Regions from separate parts of the Paenibacillus sp. FSL R5-0749 genome, predicted to be linked through region 2. Evidence: predicted binding sites of a transcription regulator. Region 2 holds the regulator's gene; each other region holds the start of a gene.
The links. Region 2 encodes Rex, which represses fermentation and respiration genes when NADH is low (regulators of the CRP and FNR family bind a similar motif). Its sites were predicted from a motif close to TTGTGAAATATTTCACAA; they were not measured.

Region 1 (7,413 bases), 930 kb from region 2:
CCCCAACATTGCTTGAAGGCGCACATGCACTCAACCTGCGTGGCGAGAAGCTTGGCACAACAACTGGCGGCATCCATGAGCTGAGCGGTCAGGATAAATACACAGAGCTTGCTTCCAACATTGGCGAAGCAGACATCTATGCGGTGAATGGCTACGATAAGGACTTCCGCATCATGTCTTACACCGAAATCGATGGTCAGGTGTATGCTCAACTATTCGACAAGAACAACGGGATCACCATTGGTACGGGTGCCGACCTGATCGGCAAGCTTCATCTCGAAGGCAACATTACTTCGGCACAATGGGAGACGTTTGATAGCTGGAACAATGGAAAGCAGCAGTTTCAGCCGTTAGCAGCGGATGAATCACTGGAAAGCTTCATCTCTGCGTTATCTGCTGCCAAACCAATTGCAACGAGTCCGGAATTGGAAGAGAACCTCTACGGCAAGGAAGATCGCAAGATCATCTACCTCACGCTGAAAGATACGACACAAGTCCCACTGGTTCTGTTCGGTGAAGGTTTGGTTCGTTACGGTAATGTTCCTGCATTTCTCGAAGTTGAAAAAGGCGCGTTTCAATCCTTCTGGAACAGCTTGGGCGAGTAAGGAGAACACGGAGATACGATTGAATGAAGAAGAGCGAACAGGGCACGAAAGTGCTTTGTTCGCTCTTTAGATTATCGGAGGAGTTGTTTAATTAAAATTTTTGTAATACACCAAATGATCGGTCCACTCATCATTTTCGTGTATGAAACCTTTACGGACACATTCAAATTCCATACCCACGCTTTCAGCTAACTTCACAGAAGGGGTATTATCCAGATTGATATGGGCTTCTATACGGTGGAATTTCAGATGTTTAAATGCAATATGAAGAGCTGCATTCACAGCTTCTTTGCCGTAACCTTTTCGCCAATACTGATTATGGATCGTATATCCGAAGCTTCCCCATTGAAAATCATCTCTCGCCAAGGTTGCAATATCAACCATACCCAGATGTGTGCCATCTTCCTTGCTAAAGACACCGAATACATAAACCGCATCTGTACGCGCTAACTCCTGGTGTCGATCCACCAGATGATGGAACCAATCCAGTGTACATTCACTCATATCCATTTTCCCTTTATCATGGCGGTGCTGGGAGGGCAAGCGTTTTTCAAATTCATTTAACCAATTCTCATAATCGTTTTTCTGTAATGGTCTGATGACTAATCGTTCTGTCTCTGAAATATGATCAAATTTATCTGCTTTTAATTTCAAAATGACATCTCCTTTGGATTGAATTTTTATTCATGGCATAGCATTGAAATGCTCCATAACCACGCTGCGAAACTCTAAAGCGGCTTTGGAAATATACCTGTTTTTATGTGAAAGTAGAGCGATTTCCCGAACGAGTCTATGTTCCTCTACCTGAAGATATCTAATGCGTTCATGCGGGTTTCTGGCTGTGCTTGGTATAAATGCAAGACCGATCTCCGCTTCAACAAGGGCTGTTAATCGTGCAGGCTCATCACCTTCATACACATACTTCGGTACAAAACCAGCGGATTGACATGTAGAATCTACCATATCACGAACACCATAGCCTTGTTTTACCCCAACAAACGACTCATCCTTAAGCTCGGCTAGTTGAATGCTGCTTCGTTCTGCATATCGATGACCCATAGGAACAGCGACTACGATCGGATCGTCATAAAGTATCTGACATTCGATGTCGTCACCTTGCATTGGAGGGGAGGAGAGACCAAAATCTACCTCGCCCCGATATAGAAGCCTGGACATGTTTTCTAACGAAACCATTTGTACATGAAACTGAATGTCCGGTTGATTTTTGCGAAATTCTCGTAGTATACCTGGCAAAGTACTTGCCGTAGTTACCGCCAATTGCAGTATACCCTGATCTTTGTTGGAGAGGTCAGCGATTTCCCGCTTTCCTTGTTCCAATTCAAATAGGGCTTTTTCAGTTCGCTGAAGAAATGTTCTTCCAAAGTCGTTTAGTCGCAGCTTTCTCCCGATTCGATCAAATAAGGGGACTCCCAGGTCATCCTCTAATCGTTGTATCGTTTTGCTCAGAGAGGATTGCGTAACATGCAGCTTTCCCGCAGCTTCCGTAACATGTTCGCATCGGGCCACCGTCAGGAAATATTTTAGTTGAAGAAGCTCCATTTGCACCATTCCTTCATTCCTTCTAGTTCATCAAATCATAACATACAATGCGTTGGAATAAATGAATACTTTCAAGTAAGATGACAGCAGAAGAAGGAGTGATGCACTGATGAACGTTCGAAATAAAGGATTGATGTTGGCTGTTGGGCTTGGAATTATGTTGAATCCGTTGAATTCCTCCATGATTTCGGTGGCAATCTCCAGACTACAACAAGTGTACCAACTTGATTTTACAGCTGTTTCGTGGATCATTTTATCATTTTACATTGCCAGTGCTGTTGCTCAACCCGTCATGGGCAAGTGTAGCGATTTGTTCGGCCGCAGGAAGATCTTCCTCACGGGTCTTGTTATTGTTTTTGTATCGTCCATGCTTGCTCCGTGGTCTTCGAGCTTTTCGTGGCTCATCGTATTCCGGATCGTTCAATCGATTGGCACAAGCATGATGGTAGCCGTCGGAATGGCGATTGTAAGAATTAATGTGACTGACAAGCAAGCCTCCGCATTGTCTACTTTGGCGATATTCCTCTCCGGAGCAGCTGCCATCGGGCCATTTATTGGTGGAGTATTGATACATTGGTGGGACTGGCACAGCATATTCATCGTTAATATTCCGTTTGTCATAGCAAGCTTTGCGTTCGCCTGGAAAACAATTCCGAAGGACGAGTCATCTCCATCGATCACTATTCACATGTCCGTTCGGCAATGGCTTGCATTAATTGATGCATCAGGCATCCTGATGTTTACGGTAGCTTTGGTGACTCTGCTCATCGGATTACTGTCAGTAAATTCCACAGGAGATATTTCTACATGGCATCTGCTGACAGGAGGGATCGGGTTAATTACACTTGTCATGTTCATCCGGCATGAATTAAAAGCAGCCAAGCCATTCATCCCTCTGCGAACGTTTGCCATATATCCCGAGATGACTTGGGTGAATGTACAATACATGCTGGTGAACATCCTGTTTTACGCACTTTTTTTTGGAGTTCCAACGTATTTGAAGCAGGTACGTCATCTCAACGAAGTTCATACAGGAATGAGCATGCTGGCTTTGGGATTATGTTCAGTCATGATTGCTCCGATCGCAGGGCGCTGGATTGACAGATCGGGATCACGGCCAGCTCTGATCGTATCCGCTTCTTTAATGACATTTGGATCTATATTAATCGTTGTTATGAATGAAACTTCTCCAATCTTCATAATCATTGTTGCCTTAGCTTTATTTGGCATAAGTAACGGCTTAAACGCGGTTGGCATGCAAGCAGCTCTGTTCAAAAGCACACCCAAAGAAATGATAGGTGTTTCATCGGGGATTTTTAATACATCACGCTACCTGGGGACCATCATATCATCGTTATTGATTGGTATCGTTATGGGGGATACATTCAATGTGACAGGATTTCAGATGCTTGGAATTATCCTTACGGTATTAGCTGCATCACTGATCATCATGAGCGTACGCCGCGAGGCAGATGCGGTGAGTCCAGAGCAAATAAGCAAGCAAATAAAATAGTGAATCCACGTGCAATACCACGTTTACACCCAATGAATCAATAGCTCTATTGGGTGTATTTTTTGTTTTTCACCAAGTTGTCAGAAAGAGTTGATCCTTTCTTGAACGTTTAGGGTAGAAGACGTGACGTTGATTGAATTAGGTAAAAATAAAGATATAATAATTTTGATTATTAGGTCTCGCATAGCATTTTCTATGCATTTAATATCAGGAATCAACAGGAGTAATCGCAAAGTACATGTGGCAACATATCGTTGTAGCGTACTTTGTGAAAATTTTCTCTTATCCTAAACACACGAATTAGAGGAACGTCCTAATCTGATATTAAATGCAACCAGTGAGTAGCAGACCTGATCATAAGCAAATATTTTTCACTAAAAATCAACAGATTTTGAAAGGAGGCAACATAAAGAATGGCTATTGATACGGTGTTATGGAGCAGACTGGTGACTGGTTTGACACTCGGATTCCACGTTATTTTTGCAACGCTTGGTGTTGGTGTACCTTTGATGATTGCAATTGCAGAGTTCATCGGTATTCGGAAGAAGGATCACCATTACATACTTATGGCAAAGAGGTGGTCCAGAGGATTTGTCATATCTGTGGCGGTTGGTGTGGTGACAGGTACAGCGATATCGCTGCAATTGGCCCTGGTGTGGCCGAATTTTATGAAATTGGCCGGGAATGTTATTGCACTGCCACTATTTATGGAAGTATTCGCGTTCTTTTTTGAAGCGATCTTCTTGGGCATTTATTTGTACACGTGGGATCGGTTCAAAAATCCTTATATCCACTGGTTGCTGACTATACCGGTTGTTGCCGGGGCAGGGATGTCTGCTGTTTTTATCACGACAGTAAATGGATTCATGAACCAGCCTGAAGGCTTTGTCATGGAAGCAGGTCAATTCTTGGCAGTGAATCCTGTACAAGCAATGCTGAATGCGGCGACGTTCTCCAAAGTATTTCATGTATTAAGCTCTGCTTATCTGACAGGAGCTGCTCTGTTAGCAGGAATTGCAGCCTTGGCGATGCTGAGAAAAGGGGTGTCAGCCTACCACAAAAAGGGCCTGAACCTCATGATGGCCGTTGTTCTGGTCTTCAGCTTATTAAACTCCTTAGCCGGAGATGTATCTGCCAAGTTTTTGGCTGAGCATCAACCGGAGAAGCTCGCGGCTGCCGAGTGGCATTTCGAGACGGAAAGCGGCGCGGATCTGATCTTATTAGGATGGCTGAATGCTGAGCATGAAATCATAGGTGCTCTCCATTTGCCGAAAGTGCTCAGCTTTCTTGCCTTTGGAGACTTTAACGCCGAGGTAACCGGGCTGAATGAATTTCCACCCGATGAGCATCCGCCGTTACTTGTGCATTACTTGTTTGATCTGATGGCTGGAATCGGTTTCGCACTGCTTGCGATCTCATCTCTGTATTTCCTGTTTGTGTTCTGGAAGAAACGCAACCAGTTTAACAAGTGGATGCTACGCATGGTTGCACTCAGTGCACCGCTTGCATTTCTGGCCGTTGAGATGGGCTGGTTCTATGCAGAGATCGGGCGGCAGCCCTGGATCATCCGAGGTTATATGCGCGTAGAAGAGGCCGCCACTTCGTCACCGAGTGTACGAATTTTATTTTTCGTCTTCTTGCTTCTGTACATCGTGCTTGGCGTCATCTGTGTTCTCGTGCTGAGACGTTTGTTCAATAACAATCCTGCTGAGCTTGAGATGGAGAAATGGTTGAAAGAGAAGCGTGATCAATCAGCCAAGGGAGGGGAGCAGGCCTGATGAGTTATGAATTAATTGGTATATCGGTACTCTGGCTGTTCTTGTATGGCTATCTTATTGTAGCTTCTATTGATTTTGGAGCAGGTTTTTTCGCCTTTTATGCACGCCTGACCAAGCAGGATCATCTGATTAATCGGCTGATTTCCCGGTATCTATCACCGGTGTGGGAGATCACCAACGTATTTTTTGTCTTTTTCTATATTGGCATCGTCGGGTTTTTCCCGGATACCGCTTATTATTATGGCTCCGCGCTGCTTGTCCCGGGAAGTATTGCCGTCATTCTGCTTGCTATTCGGGGGTCGTTTTATGCTTTTGAGAATTACGGTTCCAAAAATAACATTATATATTTGTTCTTATACGGAGCTACGGGTTTGCTTATCCCGGCATCGTTGTCAGTGGCACTGACACTGTCTGAAGGTGGCTTTATTCTAAAGCAGGGGGAGACGGTTTCCCTGGATTATTGGGCGCTGTTCACCAATCCGTTATCGTGGAGCATCGTTGGACTCGCCATCGTATCCGTATTGTTCATTAGCGGATCATTTCTTACATTTTACGCTTCTCGGGCAGAGGATCATGCGGCATTAAAACTGATGCGTAACTATGCTCTGTTCTGGAGTACACCGACCATTATTCTCGCGCTGACTGCATTTATCTATTTGGGTCAACACAATGAGCGTCATTTTCAAAACATGATGGATTTATGGTGGCTGCTGGCGCTATCCGTTGCATTTTTCATGATTGCCATGTGGCTGTTATATAACGGTCGCCGTTACGGATTAGCTTTTATTTTCATTATGCTGCAATTTTTCACAGCCTTTTTCGCTTACGGCATTGGGCAGTATCCTTATATTCTTGATCCATATATCACGATTCAGAGCAGTGCCACACCGCCAGCAATGGGTTTTGCGCTAGTGGTTGTGTTTATCGGTGGGCTGTGCCTGTTAATTCCTTCTCTTATTCTGGTCTTCAAACTGTTCCTGTTTGATGCGGATTATGTGAAAGGGAAAAAATAAAGGAGGAGCTTTCTGTGAAGAGAAAAGCCAAATCCAATCTGATCTCGCAGCAAATGTCGTTACAACGAACAAACAGGCTGCTCCTTGCGATCATTTCGCTGGTGCTTGGTGTGACTATTATAAGTCAGGCGGCATTGGTGGCTGAAGCAGTCCAACGGATTTTTGTAGAGAAAGCTTCCTTCTCATCGGTGATGCTGCTGCTTGGGCTATTGCTGGCAGTAATGGCTGTGCGCACACTGTTGACGTACGGCAACGGGAAAGTGGGATTGCATATGGCAGCACGTGCCAAGACAAATATGCGAGCTTCTGTGTTGCAGAACCTTACCCGCGCTTCCATGCCTTCAACCCTTCGTGGACAGACGGGAGGAAAGGTCAGCGTTGCTCTGGATGCTGTGGATGAAGCTGACAGCTATTTCAGTCAGTACATGCCGCGTATGATGGAAGCTGCAATGATTCCGATACTGATTCTGATCGTTACGTTTACCCAGCACGCCAACACAGGCTACATTATGCTGTTTACAGCTCCGTTTATCCCGCTGTTCATGATTTTGGTGGGACTCAAGACAAAGAACAAATCCGAAGAGAAATACGCGCAGCTGGCCGAGTTTTCAGGTACATTTCTGGATTCGCTTCAAGGGCTGGTTACGTTGAAAATATTCGGACGGGCTAAACGTCAGCAGCAGGAGATTGAACGCAGCAGTCTGGGTTATCGGGATGCCACGATGGGCATTTTGAAGATTGCCTTTACAAATACGTTTATGCTGGAATCGATCGTAATGTTAAGCATCGGTATCGTTGCGCTCGAACTGGCTATACAGTTACTCGTGTTCAAATCGATGAGCTTCCACACGGCCTTTCTTGTGTTGTTGCTCGTCCCTGAGTTTTACAGTCTATTGAAGAATACAGGAACGGCTTTTCACAGCGGGCGAACCAGTATGGGGGCC
Region 2 (7,413 bases):
TTGGATGAATGGCTGATGTTTGAAGAAAAGATGAGCCAGGTGAGGGAACGGGAGATGGATAAGCCTGCGTCCCTTGAACCGGAACAGGAAGCTGTCACCGCTCTGCCTGAACTCCATCTGGAATGTTTCAGTCGAGGACAAGGGTATTTCAAATTACAGATGTATCCGCAGGCGATTTTGCAGTTCTCCCGGGTTGTGACCGACCATCCGGAGAGTGCATTAACTCGTTTTTACTTGGCACTCGCATATCTGAATCTGGAACAAATCGCTGAAGCCGGGACACATTTGCAGCAGATCATGTATCTTAAGGGCTCACCTCGCTTGAAAGGGCTTGTATGTAACGCTCTGGGCTGTATTCAAGCCAAGCTTGCGAACCCGGAGGCTGCATGTTCCCTCTTTGCACAGGCCCTTCAGTATGACCCGACATTGACCGAACCGCTGTACAACATGGAAGCTTGCAGGTTGAACAGGGGAAAATTGCAATATGCTAATCAGCTGACGACCCTTCATTAAGCGGGAATTCGGCGACAAAAAAAACGGTGTTCCCTCCTTTGGCATAGCGGCGGGGACACCGCTTTTTTGTCAGTTAATTTTCAAATCCCCTTTTTTTTGCTATGCTGTAACATAGACTGGAATGGAAGGGACCGTATATTGCAATGAAATTTGCCGTATTGGATTTCGAAACAACCGGCACGCAGTCCGACGGTGAGATTATACAAGCCGGACTTGCCATCATAGATCATGACTTCAGCATAACTCAAATATATAGTTCTTATGTGAACCCTGGTGTCCCGATTCCCCCGTTTATCTCGGGGCTAACGGGTATTACCGATGAAGATGTGGCGGACGCTCCATCACTCGAAGAGATGATGATGGAGATGGTTCCGCTGCTTAACGATGTGGTGCTTGTTGGACACAACGTCGCTTTTGATTTTCACTTTTTGCAGAATGCTCTTGACCGTTGCGGTTATCTGCCGTTCACTGGCCGTATTCTGGATACCATTGATTTTCTGAAGATTACGTTCCCATCACTGGGTTCTTATCAACTCGGTTATGTGTCTTCTGAATTTGGATTTCAACATGATCGCCCTCACCAGGCCGACAGTGACGCACTGGCGACAGCCTATGTGCTGCTCAAGTGTCTGGATGAGTTAAAGGAATTACCGCTCATAACGATTCAACGGCTCAGTGACCTGTTCGCACCAGAGGACAGTGACTTGGGTTGGTTCTTGGACGGGATGCGCAGTGAGAAGGAAGCAGAGCCGATTCAGGATCTGGACGGACATACCTATTATCGGCAGCTTGCTCTTAATGTAAGTGATTGGACCGATATTGGTGCACCACGTGATGAGCGGGAAGGTAACCCCCTCGATGGTGTAAGCTTCGAACAGTTTATGGACCAGGTTCGGGAGAACCTGAAGGATACGCTGGATCATTACGAAGAGCGTGAAGCGCAGACCCAGATGTTCAGCAGTGTAAGGCAAGCCTTGGATGAAGAGAAACATCTCTTGATCGAAGCTGGAACAGGTACCGGTAAATCTCTGGGTTATCTGCTGCCAGCGATATACGAAAGTGTGAAACAAGAACAGAAAGTCATGGTCAGCACGCATACGATCAATTTGCAGGAGCAATTGAGAGAGCGAGATATTCCGATGCTGACCCAAGTGGTTCCGTTTCCGTTTAAGGCTGCTGTCTTCAAAGGACGTGGACATTACCTGTGCCTGCGCAAATTTGAACACAAAATCAATAAACGTGAATTCGCCACGCCCAAAGAGGATTATTTCACAGCCGCTCAGATGATCGTGTGGCTCACACAGACTGAAACTGGAGATGATGAGGAGCTTAACCTTAGCGGACGCGGAGGCGACTTCTGGGAGACGGTACAGAGCGAATCCGAGTCCTGTCTGGGAAGATCCTGCCCATGGTTCCGCAAATGTTTCTATCATCGCGCCAAACATGAGGCCGGGTTGTCTGATATCGTAATAACCAATCACTCCAAATTGTTTACGGATGTCAAAGCAGCACATCAGTTGTTGCCAGCCTATGAGAGTCTTGTGATCGATGAGGCCCATCATCTGGAAGATGTAGCGGGTAAACATCTTGGAATGCATATGAAATATTTCACGTTGGTTCATACCCTGACCCGTCTGTTTAAAGACAGTCGTAATGGACAACTGCCTATGCTTCGTTCGCAGTTATCCGGGCATGAAAATTCGGTGCAATGGGGCTCCATGGTAGATCAGATGTTCCCGCTAGCTGTCGAGGTTAAGGAACTGTGGGATCGTATGAGCGATGCCCTGTTCGGTCTTTTGCCTGAACGAAGTGATGCTTCACCGGGAGAGACAGGGCAATTTTCCCTGCGCCTGAAGGCATCTCAGAAACCTGCGAAATGGCAGGAGTTGCAGGATCTGGAGAACCAGATCTATGTGACTCTGGGCGATTTGGTTCGCAAAGGGGACAAATTGCTGCTTGAGGTGAAAGAGGATCAGGATGATTATCAATCGGATAGTCTGATTACGGACATTACAGGACTGCTGAAAGATCTGACCACATTGAAGGAGAATCTGCGATTCTTCATGCGTATGGATGATGCCAAAACGGTGTACTGGATGGAAGCCAGCGGTCAGTTCCGCAGTAAATCTCTTCAACTGTACGCCGTACCTGTCGATGTCAGTGCACAACTGAAGGATTTGTTCTTTGATAAAAAGAAAAGTGTTGTGCTTACATCGGCTACGCTCTCTGTAGATAAGTCATTCCAGTTCATGATTGAGCAGCTTGGCTTACAGGAAGCCTCTGAAAATAATCGGCTGTTAACGTCGATGCTGCCATCACCTTTTAATTATCGCGATCAGGCACTTCTAGTGATTCCGCGTGATTTCCCGAGTGTGAAAGGCAGTGTGGGTGATGCGCACTTTGTCAATATGCTGGTGCAATCACTCGCAGAGACCGCAATTGCCACCCGTGGACGCATGATGGTTCTGTTTACTTCATACAAGATGCTGCGCCAGGTCTATGATCCGCTGAAGGAGGCACTGTCAGGTAACGACATCTCGTTGTTGGGCCAAGGTGTGGACAGTGGAAGCCGCTCCAAGCTGACTCGCAGGTTCCAAGATGCCAAAGCTACGGTACTTCTGGGTACAAGCAGCTTCTGGGAGGGTGTAGATATCCCGGGAGAAGCCCTGACCTGTCTCGCTATTGTGCGCCTGCCTTTCCAGCCGCCGAATCATCCGTTGGTGGAAGCCAAGAGTGAATTGCTCCAGGAGCAAAAGAAAAATCCATTCATGAAACTGTCTGTGCCGCAAGCGGTCATTCGTTTCAAGCAAGGATTTGGCCGATTGGTGCGAACAGCGAAGGACAGAGGTATTGTCATTGTTTATGATACACGTGTGATCGAAGCGTACTATGGCAAATTCTTTTTATATTCATTACCTGGTCCCAAAATGGAGCATATGCTCACGGAGCAGATGGTTCCCCGAATTACCGAGTGGCTAGAAAAACCTGTTAATGAACAAGGATAATGGTTAACTTTGTTCGTTATATCATTGCATGACACTATCGTTTGGCGTTAAACTTTATTAGATATTTCCGTATCCGATTAAAGCAGTTGCACGTAAGAACTTATAACCTAAATTACAAAGAGCATTCTGTATAAAATGTCACGTCTATCTTTGAGTTTATACAGAATGCTCATCTTTTCATCTACTATTTTATCGTGGCATTGGTAAGGGGGAGCAAGAATGAAATCGGATAAAATTTCGGAAGCGGTGGTACGACGTCTGCCTGTATACTTGCGCTATTTGAACGAGTTGCATCAGCGTGAGGTGGCTACTGTTTCTTCTCAAGAGCTTGGACAGAGGCTGGATCTGAATCCGGCCCAAATTCGAAAAGACCTGGCTTACTTCGGTGATTTTGGTCGTAAAGGGATCGGGTATGATGTATCCTATTTGATCGAGAAAATTCGTCACATTCTCAAAATTGATCAGCAAATTAATGTAGCTCTGGTAGGTGCGGGTAACCTCGGACAGGCCTTGTCCAACTACAACGCATATCTGAAAGACAACATGAAGATTGTTGCTGTATTCGATGCATATGGACCGAAGATTGGTAGTCAAATCAACAGTTTGACGGTAAAACCAATGAATGAATTGACGGAAGCGGTTAAGACGGATAACATCCGCATCGGGATTATTACAGTTCCGGATACGGAAGCTCAAAATGTAGCCGATCAACTTATTGAATCGGGAATCGAAGCGATTCTTAATTTTGCACCAACCATTCTAAAAACACCGCCACATATCCGCATTCACCATGCTGACTTTACAACGGATCTGCTTAGTTTGGCCTATTACTTGGAGACTGGAAAGGACGACGAGGAAGATGACAACAAATAGATGGGTAATTCACAACGGCAAATTTGCCGTTAATGAAGGCACGACATGGAACGTGGTTCATGGATACATGGTTGTCGAGAATGACAAGATTGTGCATATTGGTGAGACATTGCCGGATGGAGACGAAAATTGTACCAAAGTGGATGGAAAAGGATTGTTCTTCCTGCCGGGTCTGATCAATACGCATGGTCATGCAGCGATGTCGTTGCTCAGAGGACACGGGGACGATCTTGCGTTACAAGTATGGTTGCAGGAAAAAATGTGGCCGATGGAAGCAAAAATGACTTCACAAGACGTATATTGGGGAACTTCGCTATCCGTGCTTGAAATGTTGAAAGGCGGAACTACAGCTTTCCTGGATATGTATGATCACATGGATCAGGTTGCCAAAGTTGTGGAACAATCCGGCGTTAGAGCAGCACTGGCACGTGGTGTAATCGGGTTGTGCTCGGAAGAAGAGCAATTGCGGAAGCTGGAGGAGTCGGCAGCGTTTGCGCGTGAGTGGAATGGACAGGCAGATGGCCGCATCACAACCGTAATCTCGCCACACGCACCATATACATGCCCTCCTGACTACATAGAGAAGCTTGTACAGGTCGCAAATGATCTTAACCTTCCTCTGCATACACATATGTCGGAAACGCTTCGTGAAGTGGAGCAGAACGTTACAGACTATGGACTGCGTCCTGTGGCACATCTGGAGAAACTGGGCTTTTTCTCCCGTCCATCCCTGGTAGCACATGCGGTGCATCTAAATGATGAAGAGATTGAAATTTTGGCCCGCCATGATGTGGCTGTATCGCATAACCCGGGAAGTAACCTGAAACTCGCTTCCGGTGTTGCGCGGGTACCTGCGTTACTGAAAGCGGGAGTTACCGTATCACTCGGAACCGACGGACCGGCAAGCAACAACAACCTGGATATGTTTGAAGAAATGAGACTGGCTGCATTGATCCACAAAGGTGTGTCTGGTGATCCGACTGCCGTGCCAGCGGGCGAAGCGTTACTACTCGGAACTTCGTATGGTGCTAAATCCATCTTCCTGAACAATACCGGAGCGCTTCAGGTAGGCATGAAGGCTGATTTCATCGCCTTGGACATTGAACAGGCACACTTCTACCCACATACAGACCTGATCTCGCATACGATCTATTCAGCCTCTGCCAAAGATGTGGAGCACGTATGGGTAGATGGGAAACAAGTGGTTAAACATGGCGAATGTCTGACGCTGGATGAAGAGCGCATTTTGCGTGAGTCTCAATTGGCATTTGATGGTTTGCTTGCTCGTTAATTGCATTGCGGAGCATCATAAGGAAAGGAAGTTCGGCTTTTGAAGAAAAAAAAGAAGTGGATATGGATTTCGCTGCTTGCACTGGTTCTGATTCTGTTTGGACTTCAGCGTTATTACGTGTATGTCACACAGGACCAGCGTAAGGAAGAAGCGCTCGCCATACAGGCAGCACAGGAGCAACTGGGCATTACATCTTATGATGAATTGCGTAAGTACATCTGGGGAGATAAAGAAGGCTCTGACAACATCTACTGGACCCTGCTCGGCAAAAACAAGGATAACCAGGATGTTATGGTCTGGGTTAAATTCGATGCAAACAATCAACCTGCTACAGGTGCTAACGCTATACACAGTGAACTGCTGCAGAATGGCATGTCCGAAGCACAGATACGCAATCGCTTTAGTTCCGAAGTTCCAGCCGGTGAGATTAAACGAATCATGCCCGGAGTTGTGAATGGAATATATGTGTGGCAAGTGTATTATAAAGACGGTACGCATAACCACTATCGGTTTTATCGTTTTAGCAATGGAGAACAGGTAGACTTGGTTTACACACTCCCGAACAGCTAGAACAAATAGAGTAACTTAGCTAGAGAATCATAGAAGTGAAAGAACCGGCAGACGGATATCCGACTGAACCGGTTCTTTGTGTTGCCTGTGAACAGTTTTGATTTAAATAGTTAAAATTAATAATTTATTCATATTTTCGCCTTCGAAATTGTATATACGATGTGATATACTCAGTTATGTACTCAAAGTTACATTCATAACAAATAAACCTGTCGAAATTCTCGCAGGAGTCAATGTGCACATATTCGTATATACCAATAGGCCAGTAAGTTAGGCCAAAATCTGGGAGGGGTAATTCACTTGAAGCTAAAAGTATTGCCTATTGCTTTAACTGCCGTCATTTCAGCCGTTGTGTTGTTTGGAGGTTGGTTTGTGTATCGTCAGGTGGCTCTGCAGAATCCGATTGAAAAGATGGTTACCCAGTACGATGGAGTCAATGACGTTCAATTAACTATTAACCGCAATGACGTACAATTGAAACTGGATCTGCAACCTGATGTTGATTTGGGCAGACTGGTACAATATATTCACAAAGAAGGACAGACCTTGATTGGAACTCGCTCATTAAAGTTGGATGTTGTAGATCATTCCAGTGAAGCACTGGAAAGCTGGTGGGGTGATGCGATGTTTACCGTAGCTCAGGCGATGGAGAACAAACAGTACACCGAGATCACACCAACATTGTCCAAGATGGCTACGAATGGAATAAAGGTAAATACAGCGATGGATGACAACAATGTATATGTTAGTCTCAGAGATGGAGATGCCAGCAAGTTTATTATTCTGCCGCGTGTGCCCGGTCAGATAGGAGTGTGGCCTAATGCCTAAGTGGACCAAAGAAATTGCCATTGGATTTGTCCCCGTGTTGATTATTTTTCTTGCTTTTACTGGTGTTAATATTGTTCCGATTCTAATTGCAGCGGTGTTTGTTGGAGCTTTGTTGTTCATGATGCAAATGCGTGGCGGGATTACCGTAGGCGCTGCACAGGAGCGTAAACGGAAGAAAAAAGGTCCTTCCAAGCTTACTTTTGAAGAAATTGGTGGTCAGGACAGTGCCAAGCAAGAATTGCGTGAAGCACTGGACTTTCTCATCAAACATGAAGAAATTCGCAAGTTCGGGATTCGCCCGTTAAAAGGGATCTTGCTGACAGGCCCTCCAGG
Region 3 (7,413 bases), 180 kb from region 2:
TTATACTTTGTGAAAAAAATCACATAATTAAGTTTATGGTCATGTTACGATGTGAATGTAAAGAAGAGAGACAAACCAATACGAACCTTTAGGAGGATGAGGGAGATGGCTGTAAAGAACGAAGTCGCCCCAGCAAAAGAACCGACAGCAGGTCAGTATATTCAAACGTTAATCGACAAAGCGAATAAAGCACACGCCGCATTCATGAAGATGGATCAGATGCAGATTGACCGGATTGTGCAAGCGATGGCGCTTGCGGGTCTGGATAAACACATGATGCTCGCCAAGATGGCCGTAGAAGAAACAGGCCGCGGAGTATATGAGGATAAAATCACCAAAAATATATTTGCAACAGAATATGTCTACCACAGCATCAAGTATGACAAAACCGTAGGTGTAATTGAAGATAACGAGTATGAGAGCTTCCAGAAAATCGCGGAGCCGGTCGGTATTATTATGGGGATTACACCCGTCACGAATCCAACATCAACAACGATGTTTAAAGCACTGATCTCCATCAAGACGCGTAACCCGATTATCTTTGGTTTCCACCCATCTGCACAGAATTGTAGCCGCGAAGCTGCCAAAATCCTGCGCGATGCAGCGGTGAAGCATGGTGCTCCAGCGGATTGTATCCAATGGATTGATGATCCTTCCATGGATCGTACGAACGAACTGATGAATCACAATGATGTGGCTCTCATTCTGGCAACAGGCGGATCCGGCATGGTACGTGCAGCGTACAGCTGTGGTAAACCTGCACTGGGCGTAGGACCGGGTAACGTTCCTTGCTTTATCGAGAAAAGCGCGGATATCAATCAGGCAGTGACGGATTTGATCCTGTCCAAGTCTTTCGACAACGGCATGATCTGTGCATCCGAGCAAGCGGTCATCATTGAAGAACCGATCTTCGATCAAGTGAAGAAAAAAATGATCGCGAATGGCTGTTACTTTGTTAACAAAGATGAAGCAGCAAAATTGACAGCAGGTGCAATTAACGCCGAGAAATGTGCAGTGAATCCAGCGATTGTGGGTCAATCTGCGGTGAGCATTGCGAAGTTGTGCGGTATTGAAGTTCCTGCAGGCACCAAAATTCTTGTAGCCGAGATTGAAGGGGTAGGTACCAAATTCCCATTGTCGGCAGAGAAATTAAGTCCGGTACTGGCTTGTTACAAAGTCAAAACTGCAGCAGAGGGCATTGAACGTGCAGCAGAAGTGGTTGCTTTTGGCGGCATGGGGCACTCCTCGGTGATCCACTCCACAAATGAAGAAGTGATTGGCAAATTCGCAGATCGTCTGCAAACTGGACGGATCATTGTGAATTCACCATCTACACATGGTGCCATCGGGGATATCTACAACACGAATATGCCATCATTGACACTGGGATGCGGATCATATGGACGTAACTCGACTTCTTCCAACGTAACCGCTGTGAACTTAATCAATGTGAAAAGGGTGGCTCGCCGTACCGTGAATATGCAATGGTTCAAAGTGCCGAACAAAGTCTACTTCGAAAAAGGGGCAACGCAGTATCTTGCCAAAATGCCTGACATCACACGTGTGGCGATTATTACGGATGCCATGATGGTGAAACTGGGATATGTGGAAAAGGTAGAACATTATCTGCGTCAACGCCAAATGCCAGTAGCAATCGAAGTATTCTCCGATGTAGAGCCAGATCCATCCACAACAACGGTAGATCGCGGAACCGAAATGATGCGCCGCTTCCAGCCAGACTGCATTATCGCACTCGGCGGGGGATCACCGATGGATGCTGCGAAAGCCATGTGGTTGTTCTATGAATATCCGGACACGGACTTTAACGATCTGAAACAAAAATTCATGGATATCCGCAAACGGATCTACAAATATCCACGTCTCGGCGTAAAAGCGAAATTTGTAGCGATTCCAACGACATCCGGTACAGGTTCTGAAGTAACATCGTTCGCGGTTATCACAGATAAAAATCAAGGGAATACCAAATATCCATTGGCCGACTATGAGCTGACACCAGACGTAGCAATTGTCGATCCGGAGTTTGTATACTCTCTGCCTAGAACAGCCGTTGCAGATACAGGTATGGACGTACTGACTCACGCCATCGAAGCATATGTATCCGTCATGGCGAATGATTACACGGATGGCCTTGCGATCAAAGCGATTCAACTGGTATTCCAATACCTGGAGCAATCGGCATTGCAAGGTGACAAACTGGCACGTGAGAAAATGCATAATGCTTCCACCATTGCCGGTATGGCTTTTGCCAACGCATTCCTGGGCATTAACCACAGCTTGGCGCACAAATGGGGCGGTCAGTACCACACCGCACACGGACGCACCAATGCGATTCTGATGCCGCACGTTATTCGTTACAACGCGAAAAAACCGACCAAATTTGCATCGTTCCCGAAATATTCGCACTTTGTAGCGGATGAGCGGTATGCCGAAATTGCCCGGATTCTAGGATTGCCTGCACGTACGACAGAAGAAGGCGTAACCAGTCTGATCAATGCCATTCGCAAACTGAACAAAACATTGGGCATTGAAGAATCGTTCCAAGAAATCGGATTTGATGCCAAAGACTTCGAAGCACATGTAGATTATCTGGCAGACCGTGCCTTCGAAGACCAATGCACAACCGCCAATCCGAAGTTGCCGCTGGTAACTGAACTGGCTGATGTATACCGCAACGCTTTCTACGGAAAGTTTGAATAGCAAATCTAGAACGAAGCGTGCCTTGCGGCAAAAAAAGATCAGGGTTCCCCGAGAGGGGAGCCCCGATTGCCGTCTTTTTAGAGGTTACACGGAATCCGTGATGTGGCCGTTTGAACTATTCCCTTTACACAACAACAGAGGGGCAGAACAAACCTAAAAAGCGAAGCATGCGTCTTTAAAATAAATTATGAACTTTGTTGTTTTATCAGTTGAACTACACATGTACACGATAACGGAGAGGAGAGAAAAAACCTGAAGAAGCGGAGCGTTCGCCTTTATCAACGGATTTTCACCTTTGAAAAAGTGAAAAAAAATCCGGGGGTAACAGCGATCGGAAGGTTGTTCTCTACTTGCAGTGGCCAGTGTACACCACCTAATGTTCATTCGCTTTTTCAGTAAATTTAAATAGTGAGCAGCGATTGGAAGGTTGTTCTGCCCGCGCAGTGGCTAAGTGTGAATCTAAAGGGGGTTCAATGGGACACAGCGCAGGTGGAGTGAGTTAGTTCACTGACTTTGTGACAAAAATCACAGATGATGAAAGCCTCAAGACGTATACTGAAAATGTAAGAAAAACATTCATCCCGCGGTTCCGGTTCCCAAGTAGAGAGAACATGATCCGGTTTATGTGAAACAATTCACATTAATCGCGGCTCTGGGCACACAATGCTACGAATGAAGCAAGATGTTATGTGTCCAGAAATCCAAATTAGTGGAGGGATTAAGATGTCGGTGATTGAAAAAGATGTCAAACAACAAACAGGCTGGAGAAACTTTACCAAAGGAACATGGACCAAATCCGTAGATGTGAATGATTTTCTGGCACACAACTTGACTCCGTATTACGGTGATGAAGCATTCCTAGCAGGTGCAACCCAGAATACCAAAGAATTGTGGGAGATCGTATCTGATCTGACCAAAAAAGAACGGGATAACGGCGGTGTACTTGATGTTGATGTGAACACACCAGCGACTATTGTGTCTCACCAACCAGGTTATCTGGATCAATCCAAAGAACAGATTGTCGGCGTTCAGACCGATGCTCCGTTCAGACGTTCCATTCAACCAACAGGCGGAATCCGGATGATGATTGATGCATGTGAAGCATATGGCTTCGAATTGCCTCAAGGCGTCATTGATATATTTACAAATATTCGCAAAACACATAACCAGGGTGTATTCGATGCTTATACTTCCGATATGCGTGCAGCGCGTAAAGCAGGGATTATTACAGGTCTGCCAGATGCTTACGGCCGTGGCCGGATCATCGGAGACTATCGTCGTGTAGCTTTGTACGGAGTAGACTTCCTGATTCGTAACAAAAAAGGTGAATTGAACGCACTCGAAGTTGATGTTATCGATGAAGATGTCATTCGTCTGCGGGAAGAATTGTCTGAACAGATTCGTGCATTGCAAGAATTGAAACAATTGGGTGATATGCACGGGTTCGATATTTCCTTGCCAGCGACTACAGCAAAAGAAGCATTCCAATGGTTGTACTTCGGTTACCTCGCTGCGATCAAAGAACAAAACGGTGCTGCGATGTCACTGGGACGTGTATCTTCTTTCCTGGATATCTACATTCAACGTGACCTGCAAGAAGGCATTCTGTCCGAAGAACAGGCTCAGGAATTGGTGGACCATTTCGTAATGAAACTGCGGATTGTCAAATTCTTGCGCACACCGGATTACAACGAACTGTTCAGTGGAGATCCAACATGGGTGACCGAGTCCATCGGTGGTATGTCTGTGAATGGTGAAACACGTGTAACCAAAAACAGCTTCCGTTTCCTGCATACCCTGCACAACCTGGGTCCTGCACCAGAACCGAACTTGACTGTTCTCTGGTCAACGAAACTTCCAGAAGCTTTCAAAGATTATTGCAGCAAAGTATCCATTGAAACCAGCTCAATCCAGTATGAAAATGATGACCTGATGCGTCCAATCTATGGTGACGATTACGGTATTGCTTGCTGTGTATCGGCGATGAAGATCGGGAAACAAATGCAATTCTTCGGCGCTCGTGCCAACTTGGCAAAAGCTCTCCTGTATGCGATCAACGGTGGTCGTGACGAGAAATCCGGAGCACAGGTTGGACCGGAGTATCCTGCCATTACCAGTGAAGTGCTGGATTACAATGAAGTCATGAAACGCTTCAAACCAATGATGGAGTGGCTCGCGAAGCTGTATATGAACACCCTCAACGTCATTCACTACATGCACGATAAATACAGCTATGAGCGTATCGAAATGGCATTGCATGACCGTGACATTGTACGTACGATGGCTTGTGGTATTGCGGGTCTCTCGGTTACAGCAGATTCACTGAGTGCCATCAAATATGCCAAAGTAAAACCAATCCGTAACGAACAAGGCATCGCTGTTGATTTCGAAATCGAAGGCGACTTCCCTTGTTACGGTAACAATGAAGATAGCGTGGACAGCATTGCTGTTGAACTGGTTGAGAGCTTCATGGGCATGATTCGTAAGCACAAAGCATACCGTAACGCAATACCAACACAATCCGTTCTGACGATCACTTCCAACGTGGTATACGGTAAGAAAACAGGGACTACACCGGACGGTCGTAAAGCAGGTGAACCATTTGCTCCAGGTGCGAACCCAATGCATGGTCGTGACAAAAAAGGTGCCCTGGCTTCCCTTGGCTCTGTAGCCAAATTGCCTTATGAACACAGTCTTGACGGGATTTCCAATACCTTCTCCATCGTGCCAAAAGCATTGGGTAAAGAGGAGACTACACGTAAATCCAATCTCACTGCGATGATGGATGGCTACTTTGGTCAAAACGCTCATCATCTGAACGTTAACGTATTTGATCGTCAGCAACTGATTGATGCGATGGATCACCCGGAAAACTATCCGCAACTGACTGTACGGGTATCCGGATATGCGGTTAACTTCATTAAACTGACTCGTGAACAACAGTTGGATGTCATCAACCGTACGTTCCATGGCTCGATGTAAGTAATATGCAAGTAGAAGACCGCTAGAGCAAGACATTCCAACTCATATTAAACGCACAGCGGATGCGGATACAGAAAGGAAGAGGCAGCATGGTTAACGGACATATTCATTCACTCGAAACTTTCGGGACGGTTGACGGCCCAGGCATCCGCTTCGTGCTTTTTATGCAAGGATGTCTACTCAAATGTCAGTACTGCCATAACCCTGATACATGGGCGCTGGATGGTGGAAAAGAAATGACGCTAGAGGAGGTACTGGCTGAGATTGAGCCATATCTATCCTATTACCGCAGCTCCGGAGGCGGACTCACGATATCTGGCGGAGAACCAACGTTGCAGGCTCACTTCGTAGCTGAAATTTTCAAAGAAGTGAAACGTCGCTGGGGATTGCATACGACACTGGACAGCAACGGATTTAACGAACCGGAACGGATTCACGATCTGCTGGATCACACAGACCTGGTTCTGCTGGATCTCAAGCATATTGATGATGAGAAACATATCAAGCTGACAGGCAAGTCGAACGAGAGAACGTTGAAAACGGCCAAGTGGTTATCGGAGCAAGGTCGGAAAATGTGGATACGCCACGTGTATGTGCCTGGCATTCATAACGAGGAAGAGGATCTGCTTAACCTCGGACGGTTTATTGGAACATTAAATGGCGTCGAGAAGTTCGAAATTCTTCCATACCATCAGATGGGGATCTACAAATGGGAAGCACTCGGCAAAATATATCCACTGGATGGCGTTCCTTCACCAAGTGAAGAAGAAGTGGAGCGGGCGTATCGCCTAATCGAACAAGGTCGCCAGGAAACGGCTGGCATAGCTTGTTCCGATAAGTGATATACCTTTATATATAACGTAAAAACCAAGAGCCAAGCAGCCCTTGCGAATATACTTCGCAGGGGCTGTTTTTTGTCCAGTGAAGGATTTTATCCCTCCATTGATGAATTGTCATCCTTACGATGTAAGCTCCGGCTTTTTATAATCAGAGTGTAAAGCCAAATGCTCAATATCTTGAGGAGGGTCAACCCGATGAAAAAAAGAATGACATTGCTGCTTTCATTATTGCTTATCACTTCATGGACTTTGGCGGGATGTGCAAGCTCAAGTAACGAGCCACAGCAAGGCGCAGGCAATACACCTGTGGAGGAGACAAGTAAGGAACCGGTTGAGATGCTCCTTCGCCACACGCAGGTGGGGGCTGACAAACAGAAACGATTGGCCATTCTGCAGGACGTTGTGGACAAAGTGGAGGGTGAGATACCCAATCTGACCTTTACGCTGGATGGTGTCGAATCCGACGTGAATCGCAAAGAGAAGCTTCGCGGGGAGATGGCGGCAGGTAACCCGCCGGATATATTTGAACTGTTCGGCAGTCCGGATTCCAAAGTGTATGCCAAGGAAGGTATGCTGCTTGATCTGACTCCAATCCTTCAAGAGTTGGGCATCCAGGACCAGTTTACATCCCTTGAGCCATTTACGTATGAAGACAAAGTGTATGGACTGCCGATTGGCGGTTCGGGCGAAGGTTTTTTCTATAATAAAGAGTACTTTGAACAAAAAGGATGGAAAGCTCCAACGACCATGGCTGAACTGGACAACATGTTGGCCGAGATTAAGGCTGATGGCAAAGTGCCGCTTGCTTCTGCATCCAAGGCAGGCTGGGTTCCTCTTATGTTAACCAACCACCTGTGGTCCCGCTATGCCGGGC

Region 1: a site for Rex is predicted at 3,945-3,962, ahead of MKY85_RS14745 (cytochrome ubiquinol oxidase subunit I). Genes of this name have one in related genera too.
Region 3: a site for Rex is predicted at 3,342-3,359, ahead of pflB (formate C-acetyltransferase). Genes of this name have one in related genera too.

What each region holds. Positions count from the first base shown of each region.
Region 1 covers NZ_CP152005.1:3,322,055-3,329,467, forward strand. The annotation lists gene MKY85_RS14725 (hypothetical protein) at 1-605, shown strand, start outside; gene MKY85_RS14730 (GNAT family N-acetyltransferase) at 693-1,259, opposite strand; gene MKY85_RS14735 (LysR family transcriptional regulator) at 1,290-2,165, opposite strand; gene MKY85_RS14740 (MFS transporter) at 2,275-3,678, shown strand; gene MKY85_RS14745 (cytochrome ubiquinol oxidase subunit I) at 4,092-5,456, shown strand; gene MKY85_RS14750 (cytochrome d ubiquinol oxidase subunit II) at 5,456-6,469, shown strand; gene cydD (thiol reductant ABC exporter subunit CydD) at 6,523-7,413, shown strand, end outside.
Region 2 covers NZ_CP152005.1:4,256,098-4,263,510, reverse strand. The annotation lists gene MKY85_RS18870 (hypothetical protein) at 1-513, shown strand, start outside; gene dinG (ATP-dependent DNA helicase DinG) at 657-3,518, shown strand; gene MKY85_RS18860 (redox-sensing transcriptional repressor Rex) at 3,738-4,391, shown strand; gene MKY85_RS18855 (amidohydrolase) at 4,378-5,682, shown strand; gene MKY85_RS18850 (DUF5590 domain-containing protein) at 5,722-6,252, shown strand; gene MKY85_RS18845 (hypothetical protein) at 6,553-7,080, shown strand; gene MKY85_RS18840 (AAA family ATPase) at 7,073-7,413, shown strand, end outside.
Region 3 covers NZ_CP152005.1:4,437,897-4,445,309, reverse strand. The annotation lists gene adhE (bifunctional acetaldehyde-CoA/alcohol dehydrogenase) at 106-2,718, shown strand; gene pflB (formate C-acetyltransferase) at 3,442-5,700, shown strand; gene pflA (pyruvate formate-lyase-activating protein) at 5,790-6,542, shown strand; gene MKY85_RS19770 (extracellular solute-binding protein) at 6,735-7,413, shown strand, end outside.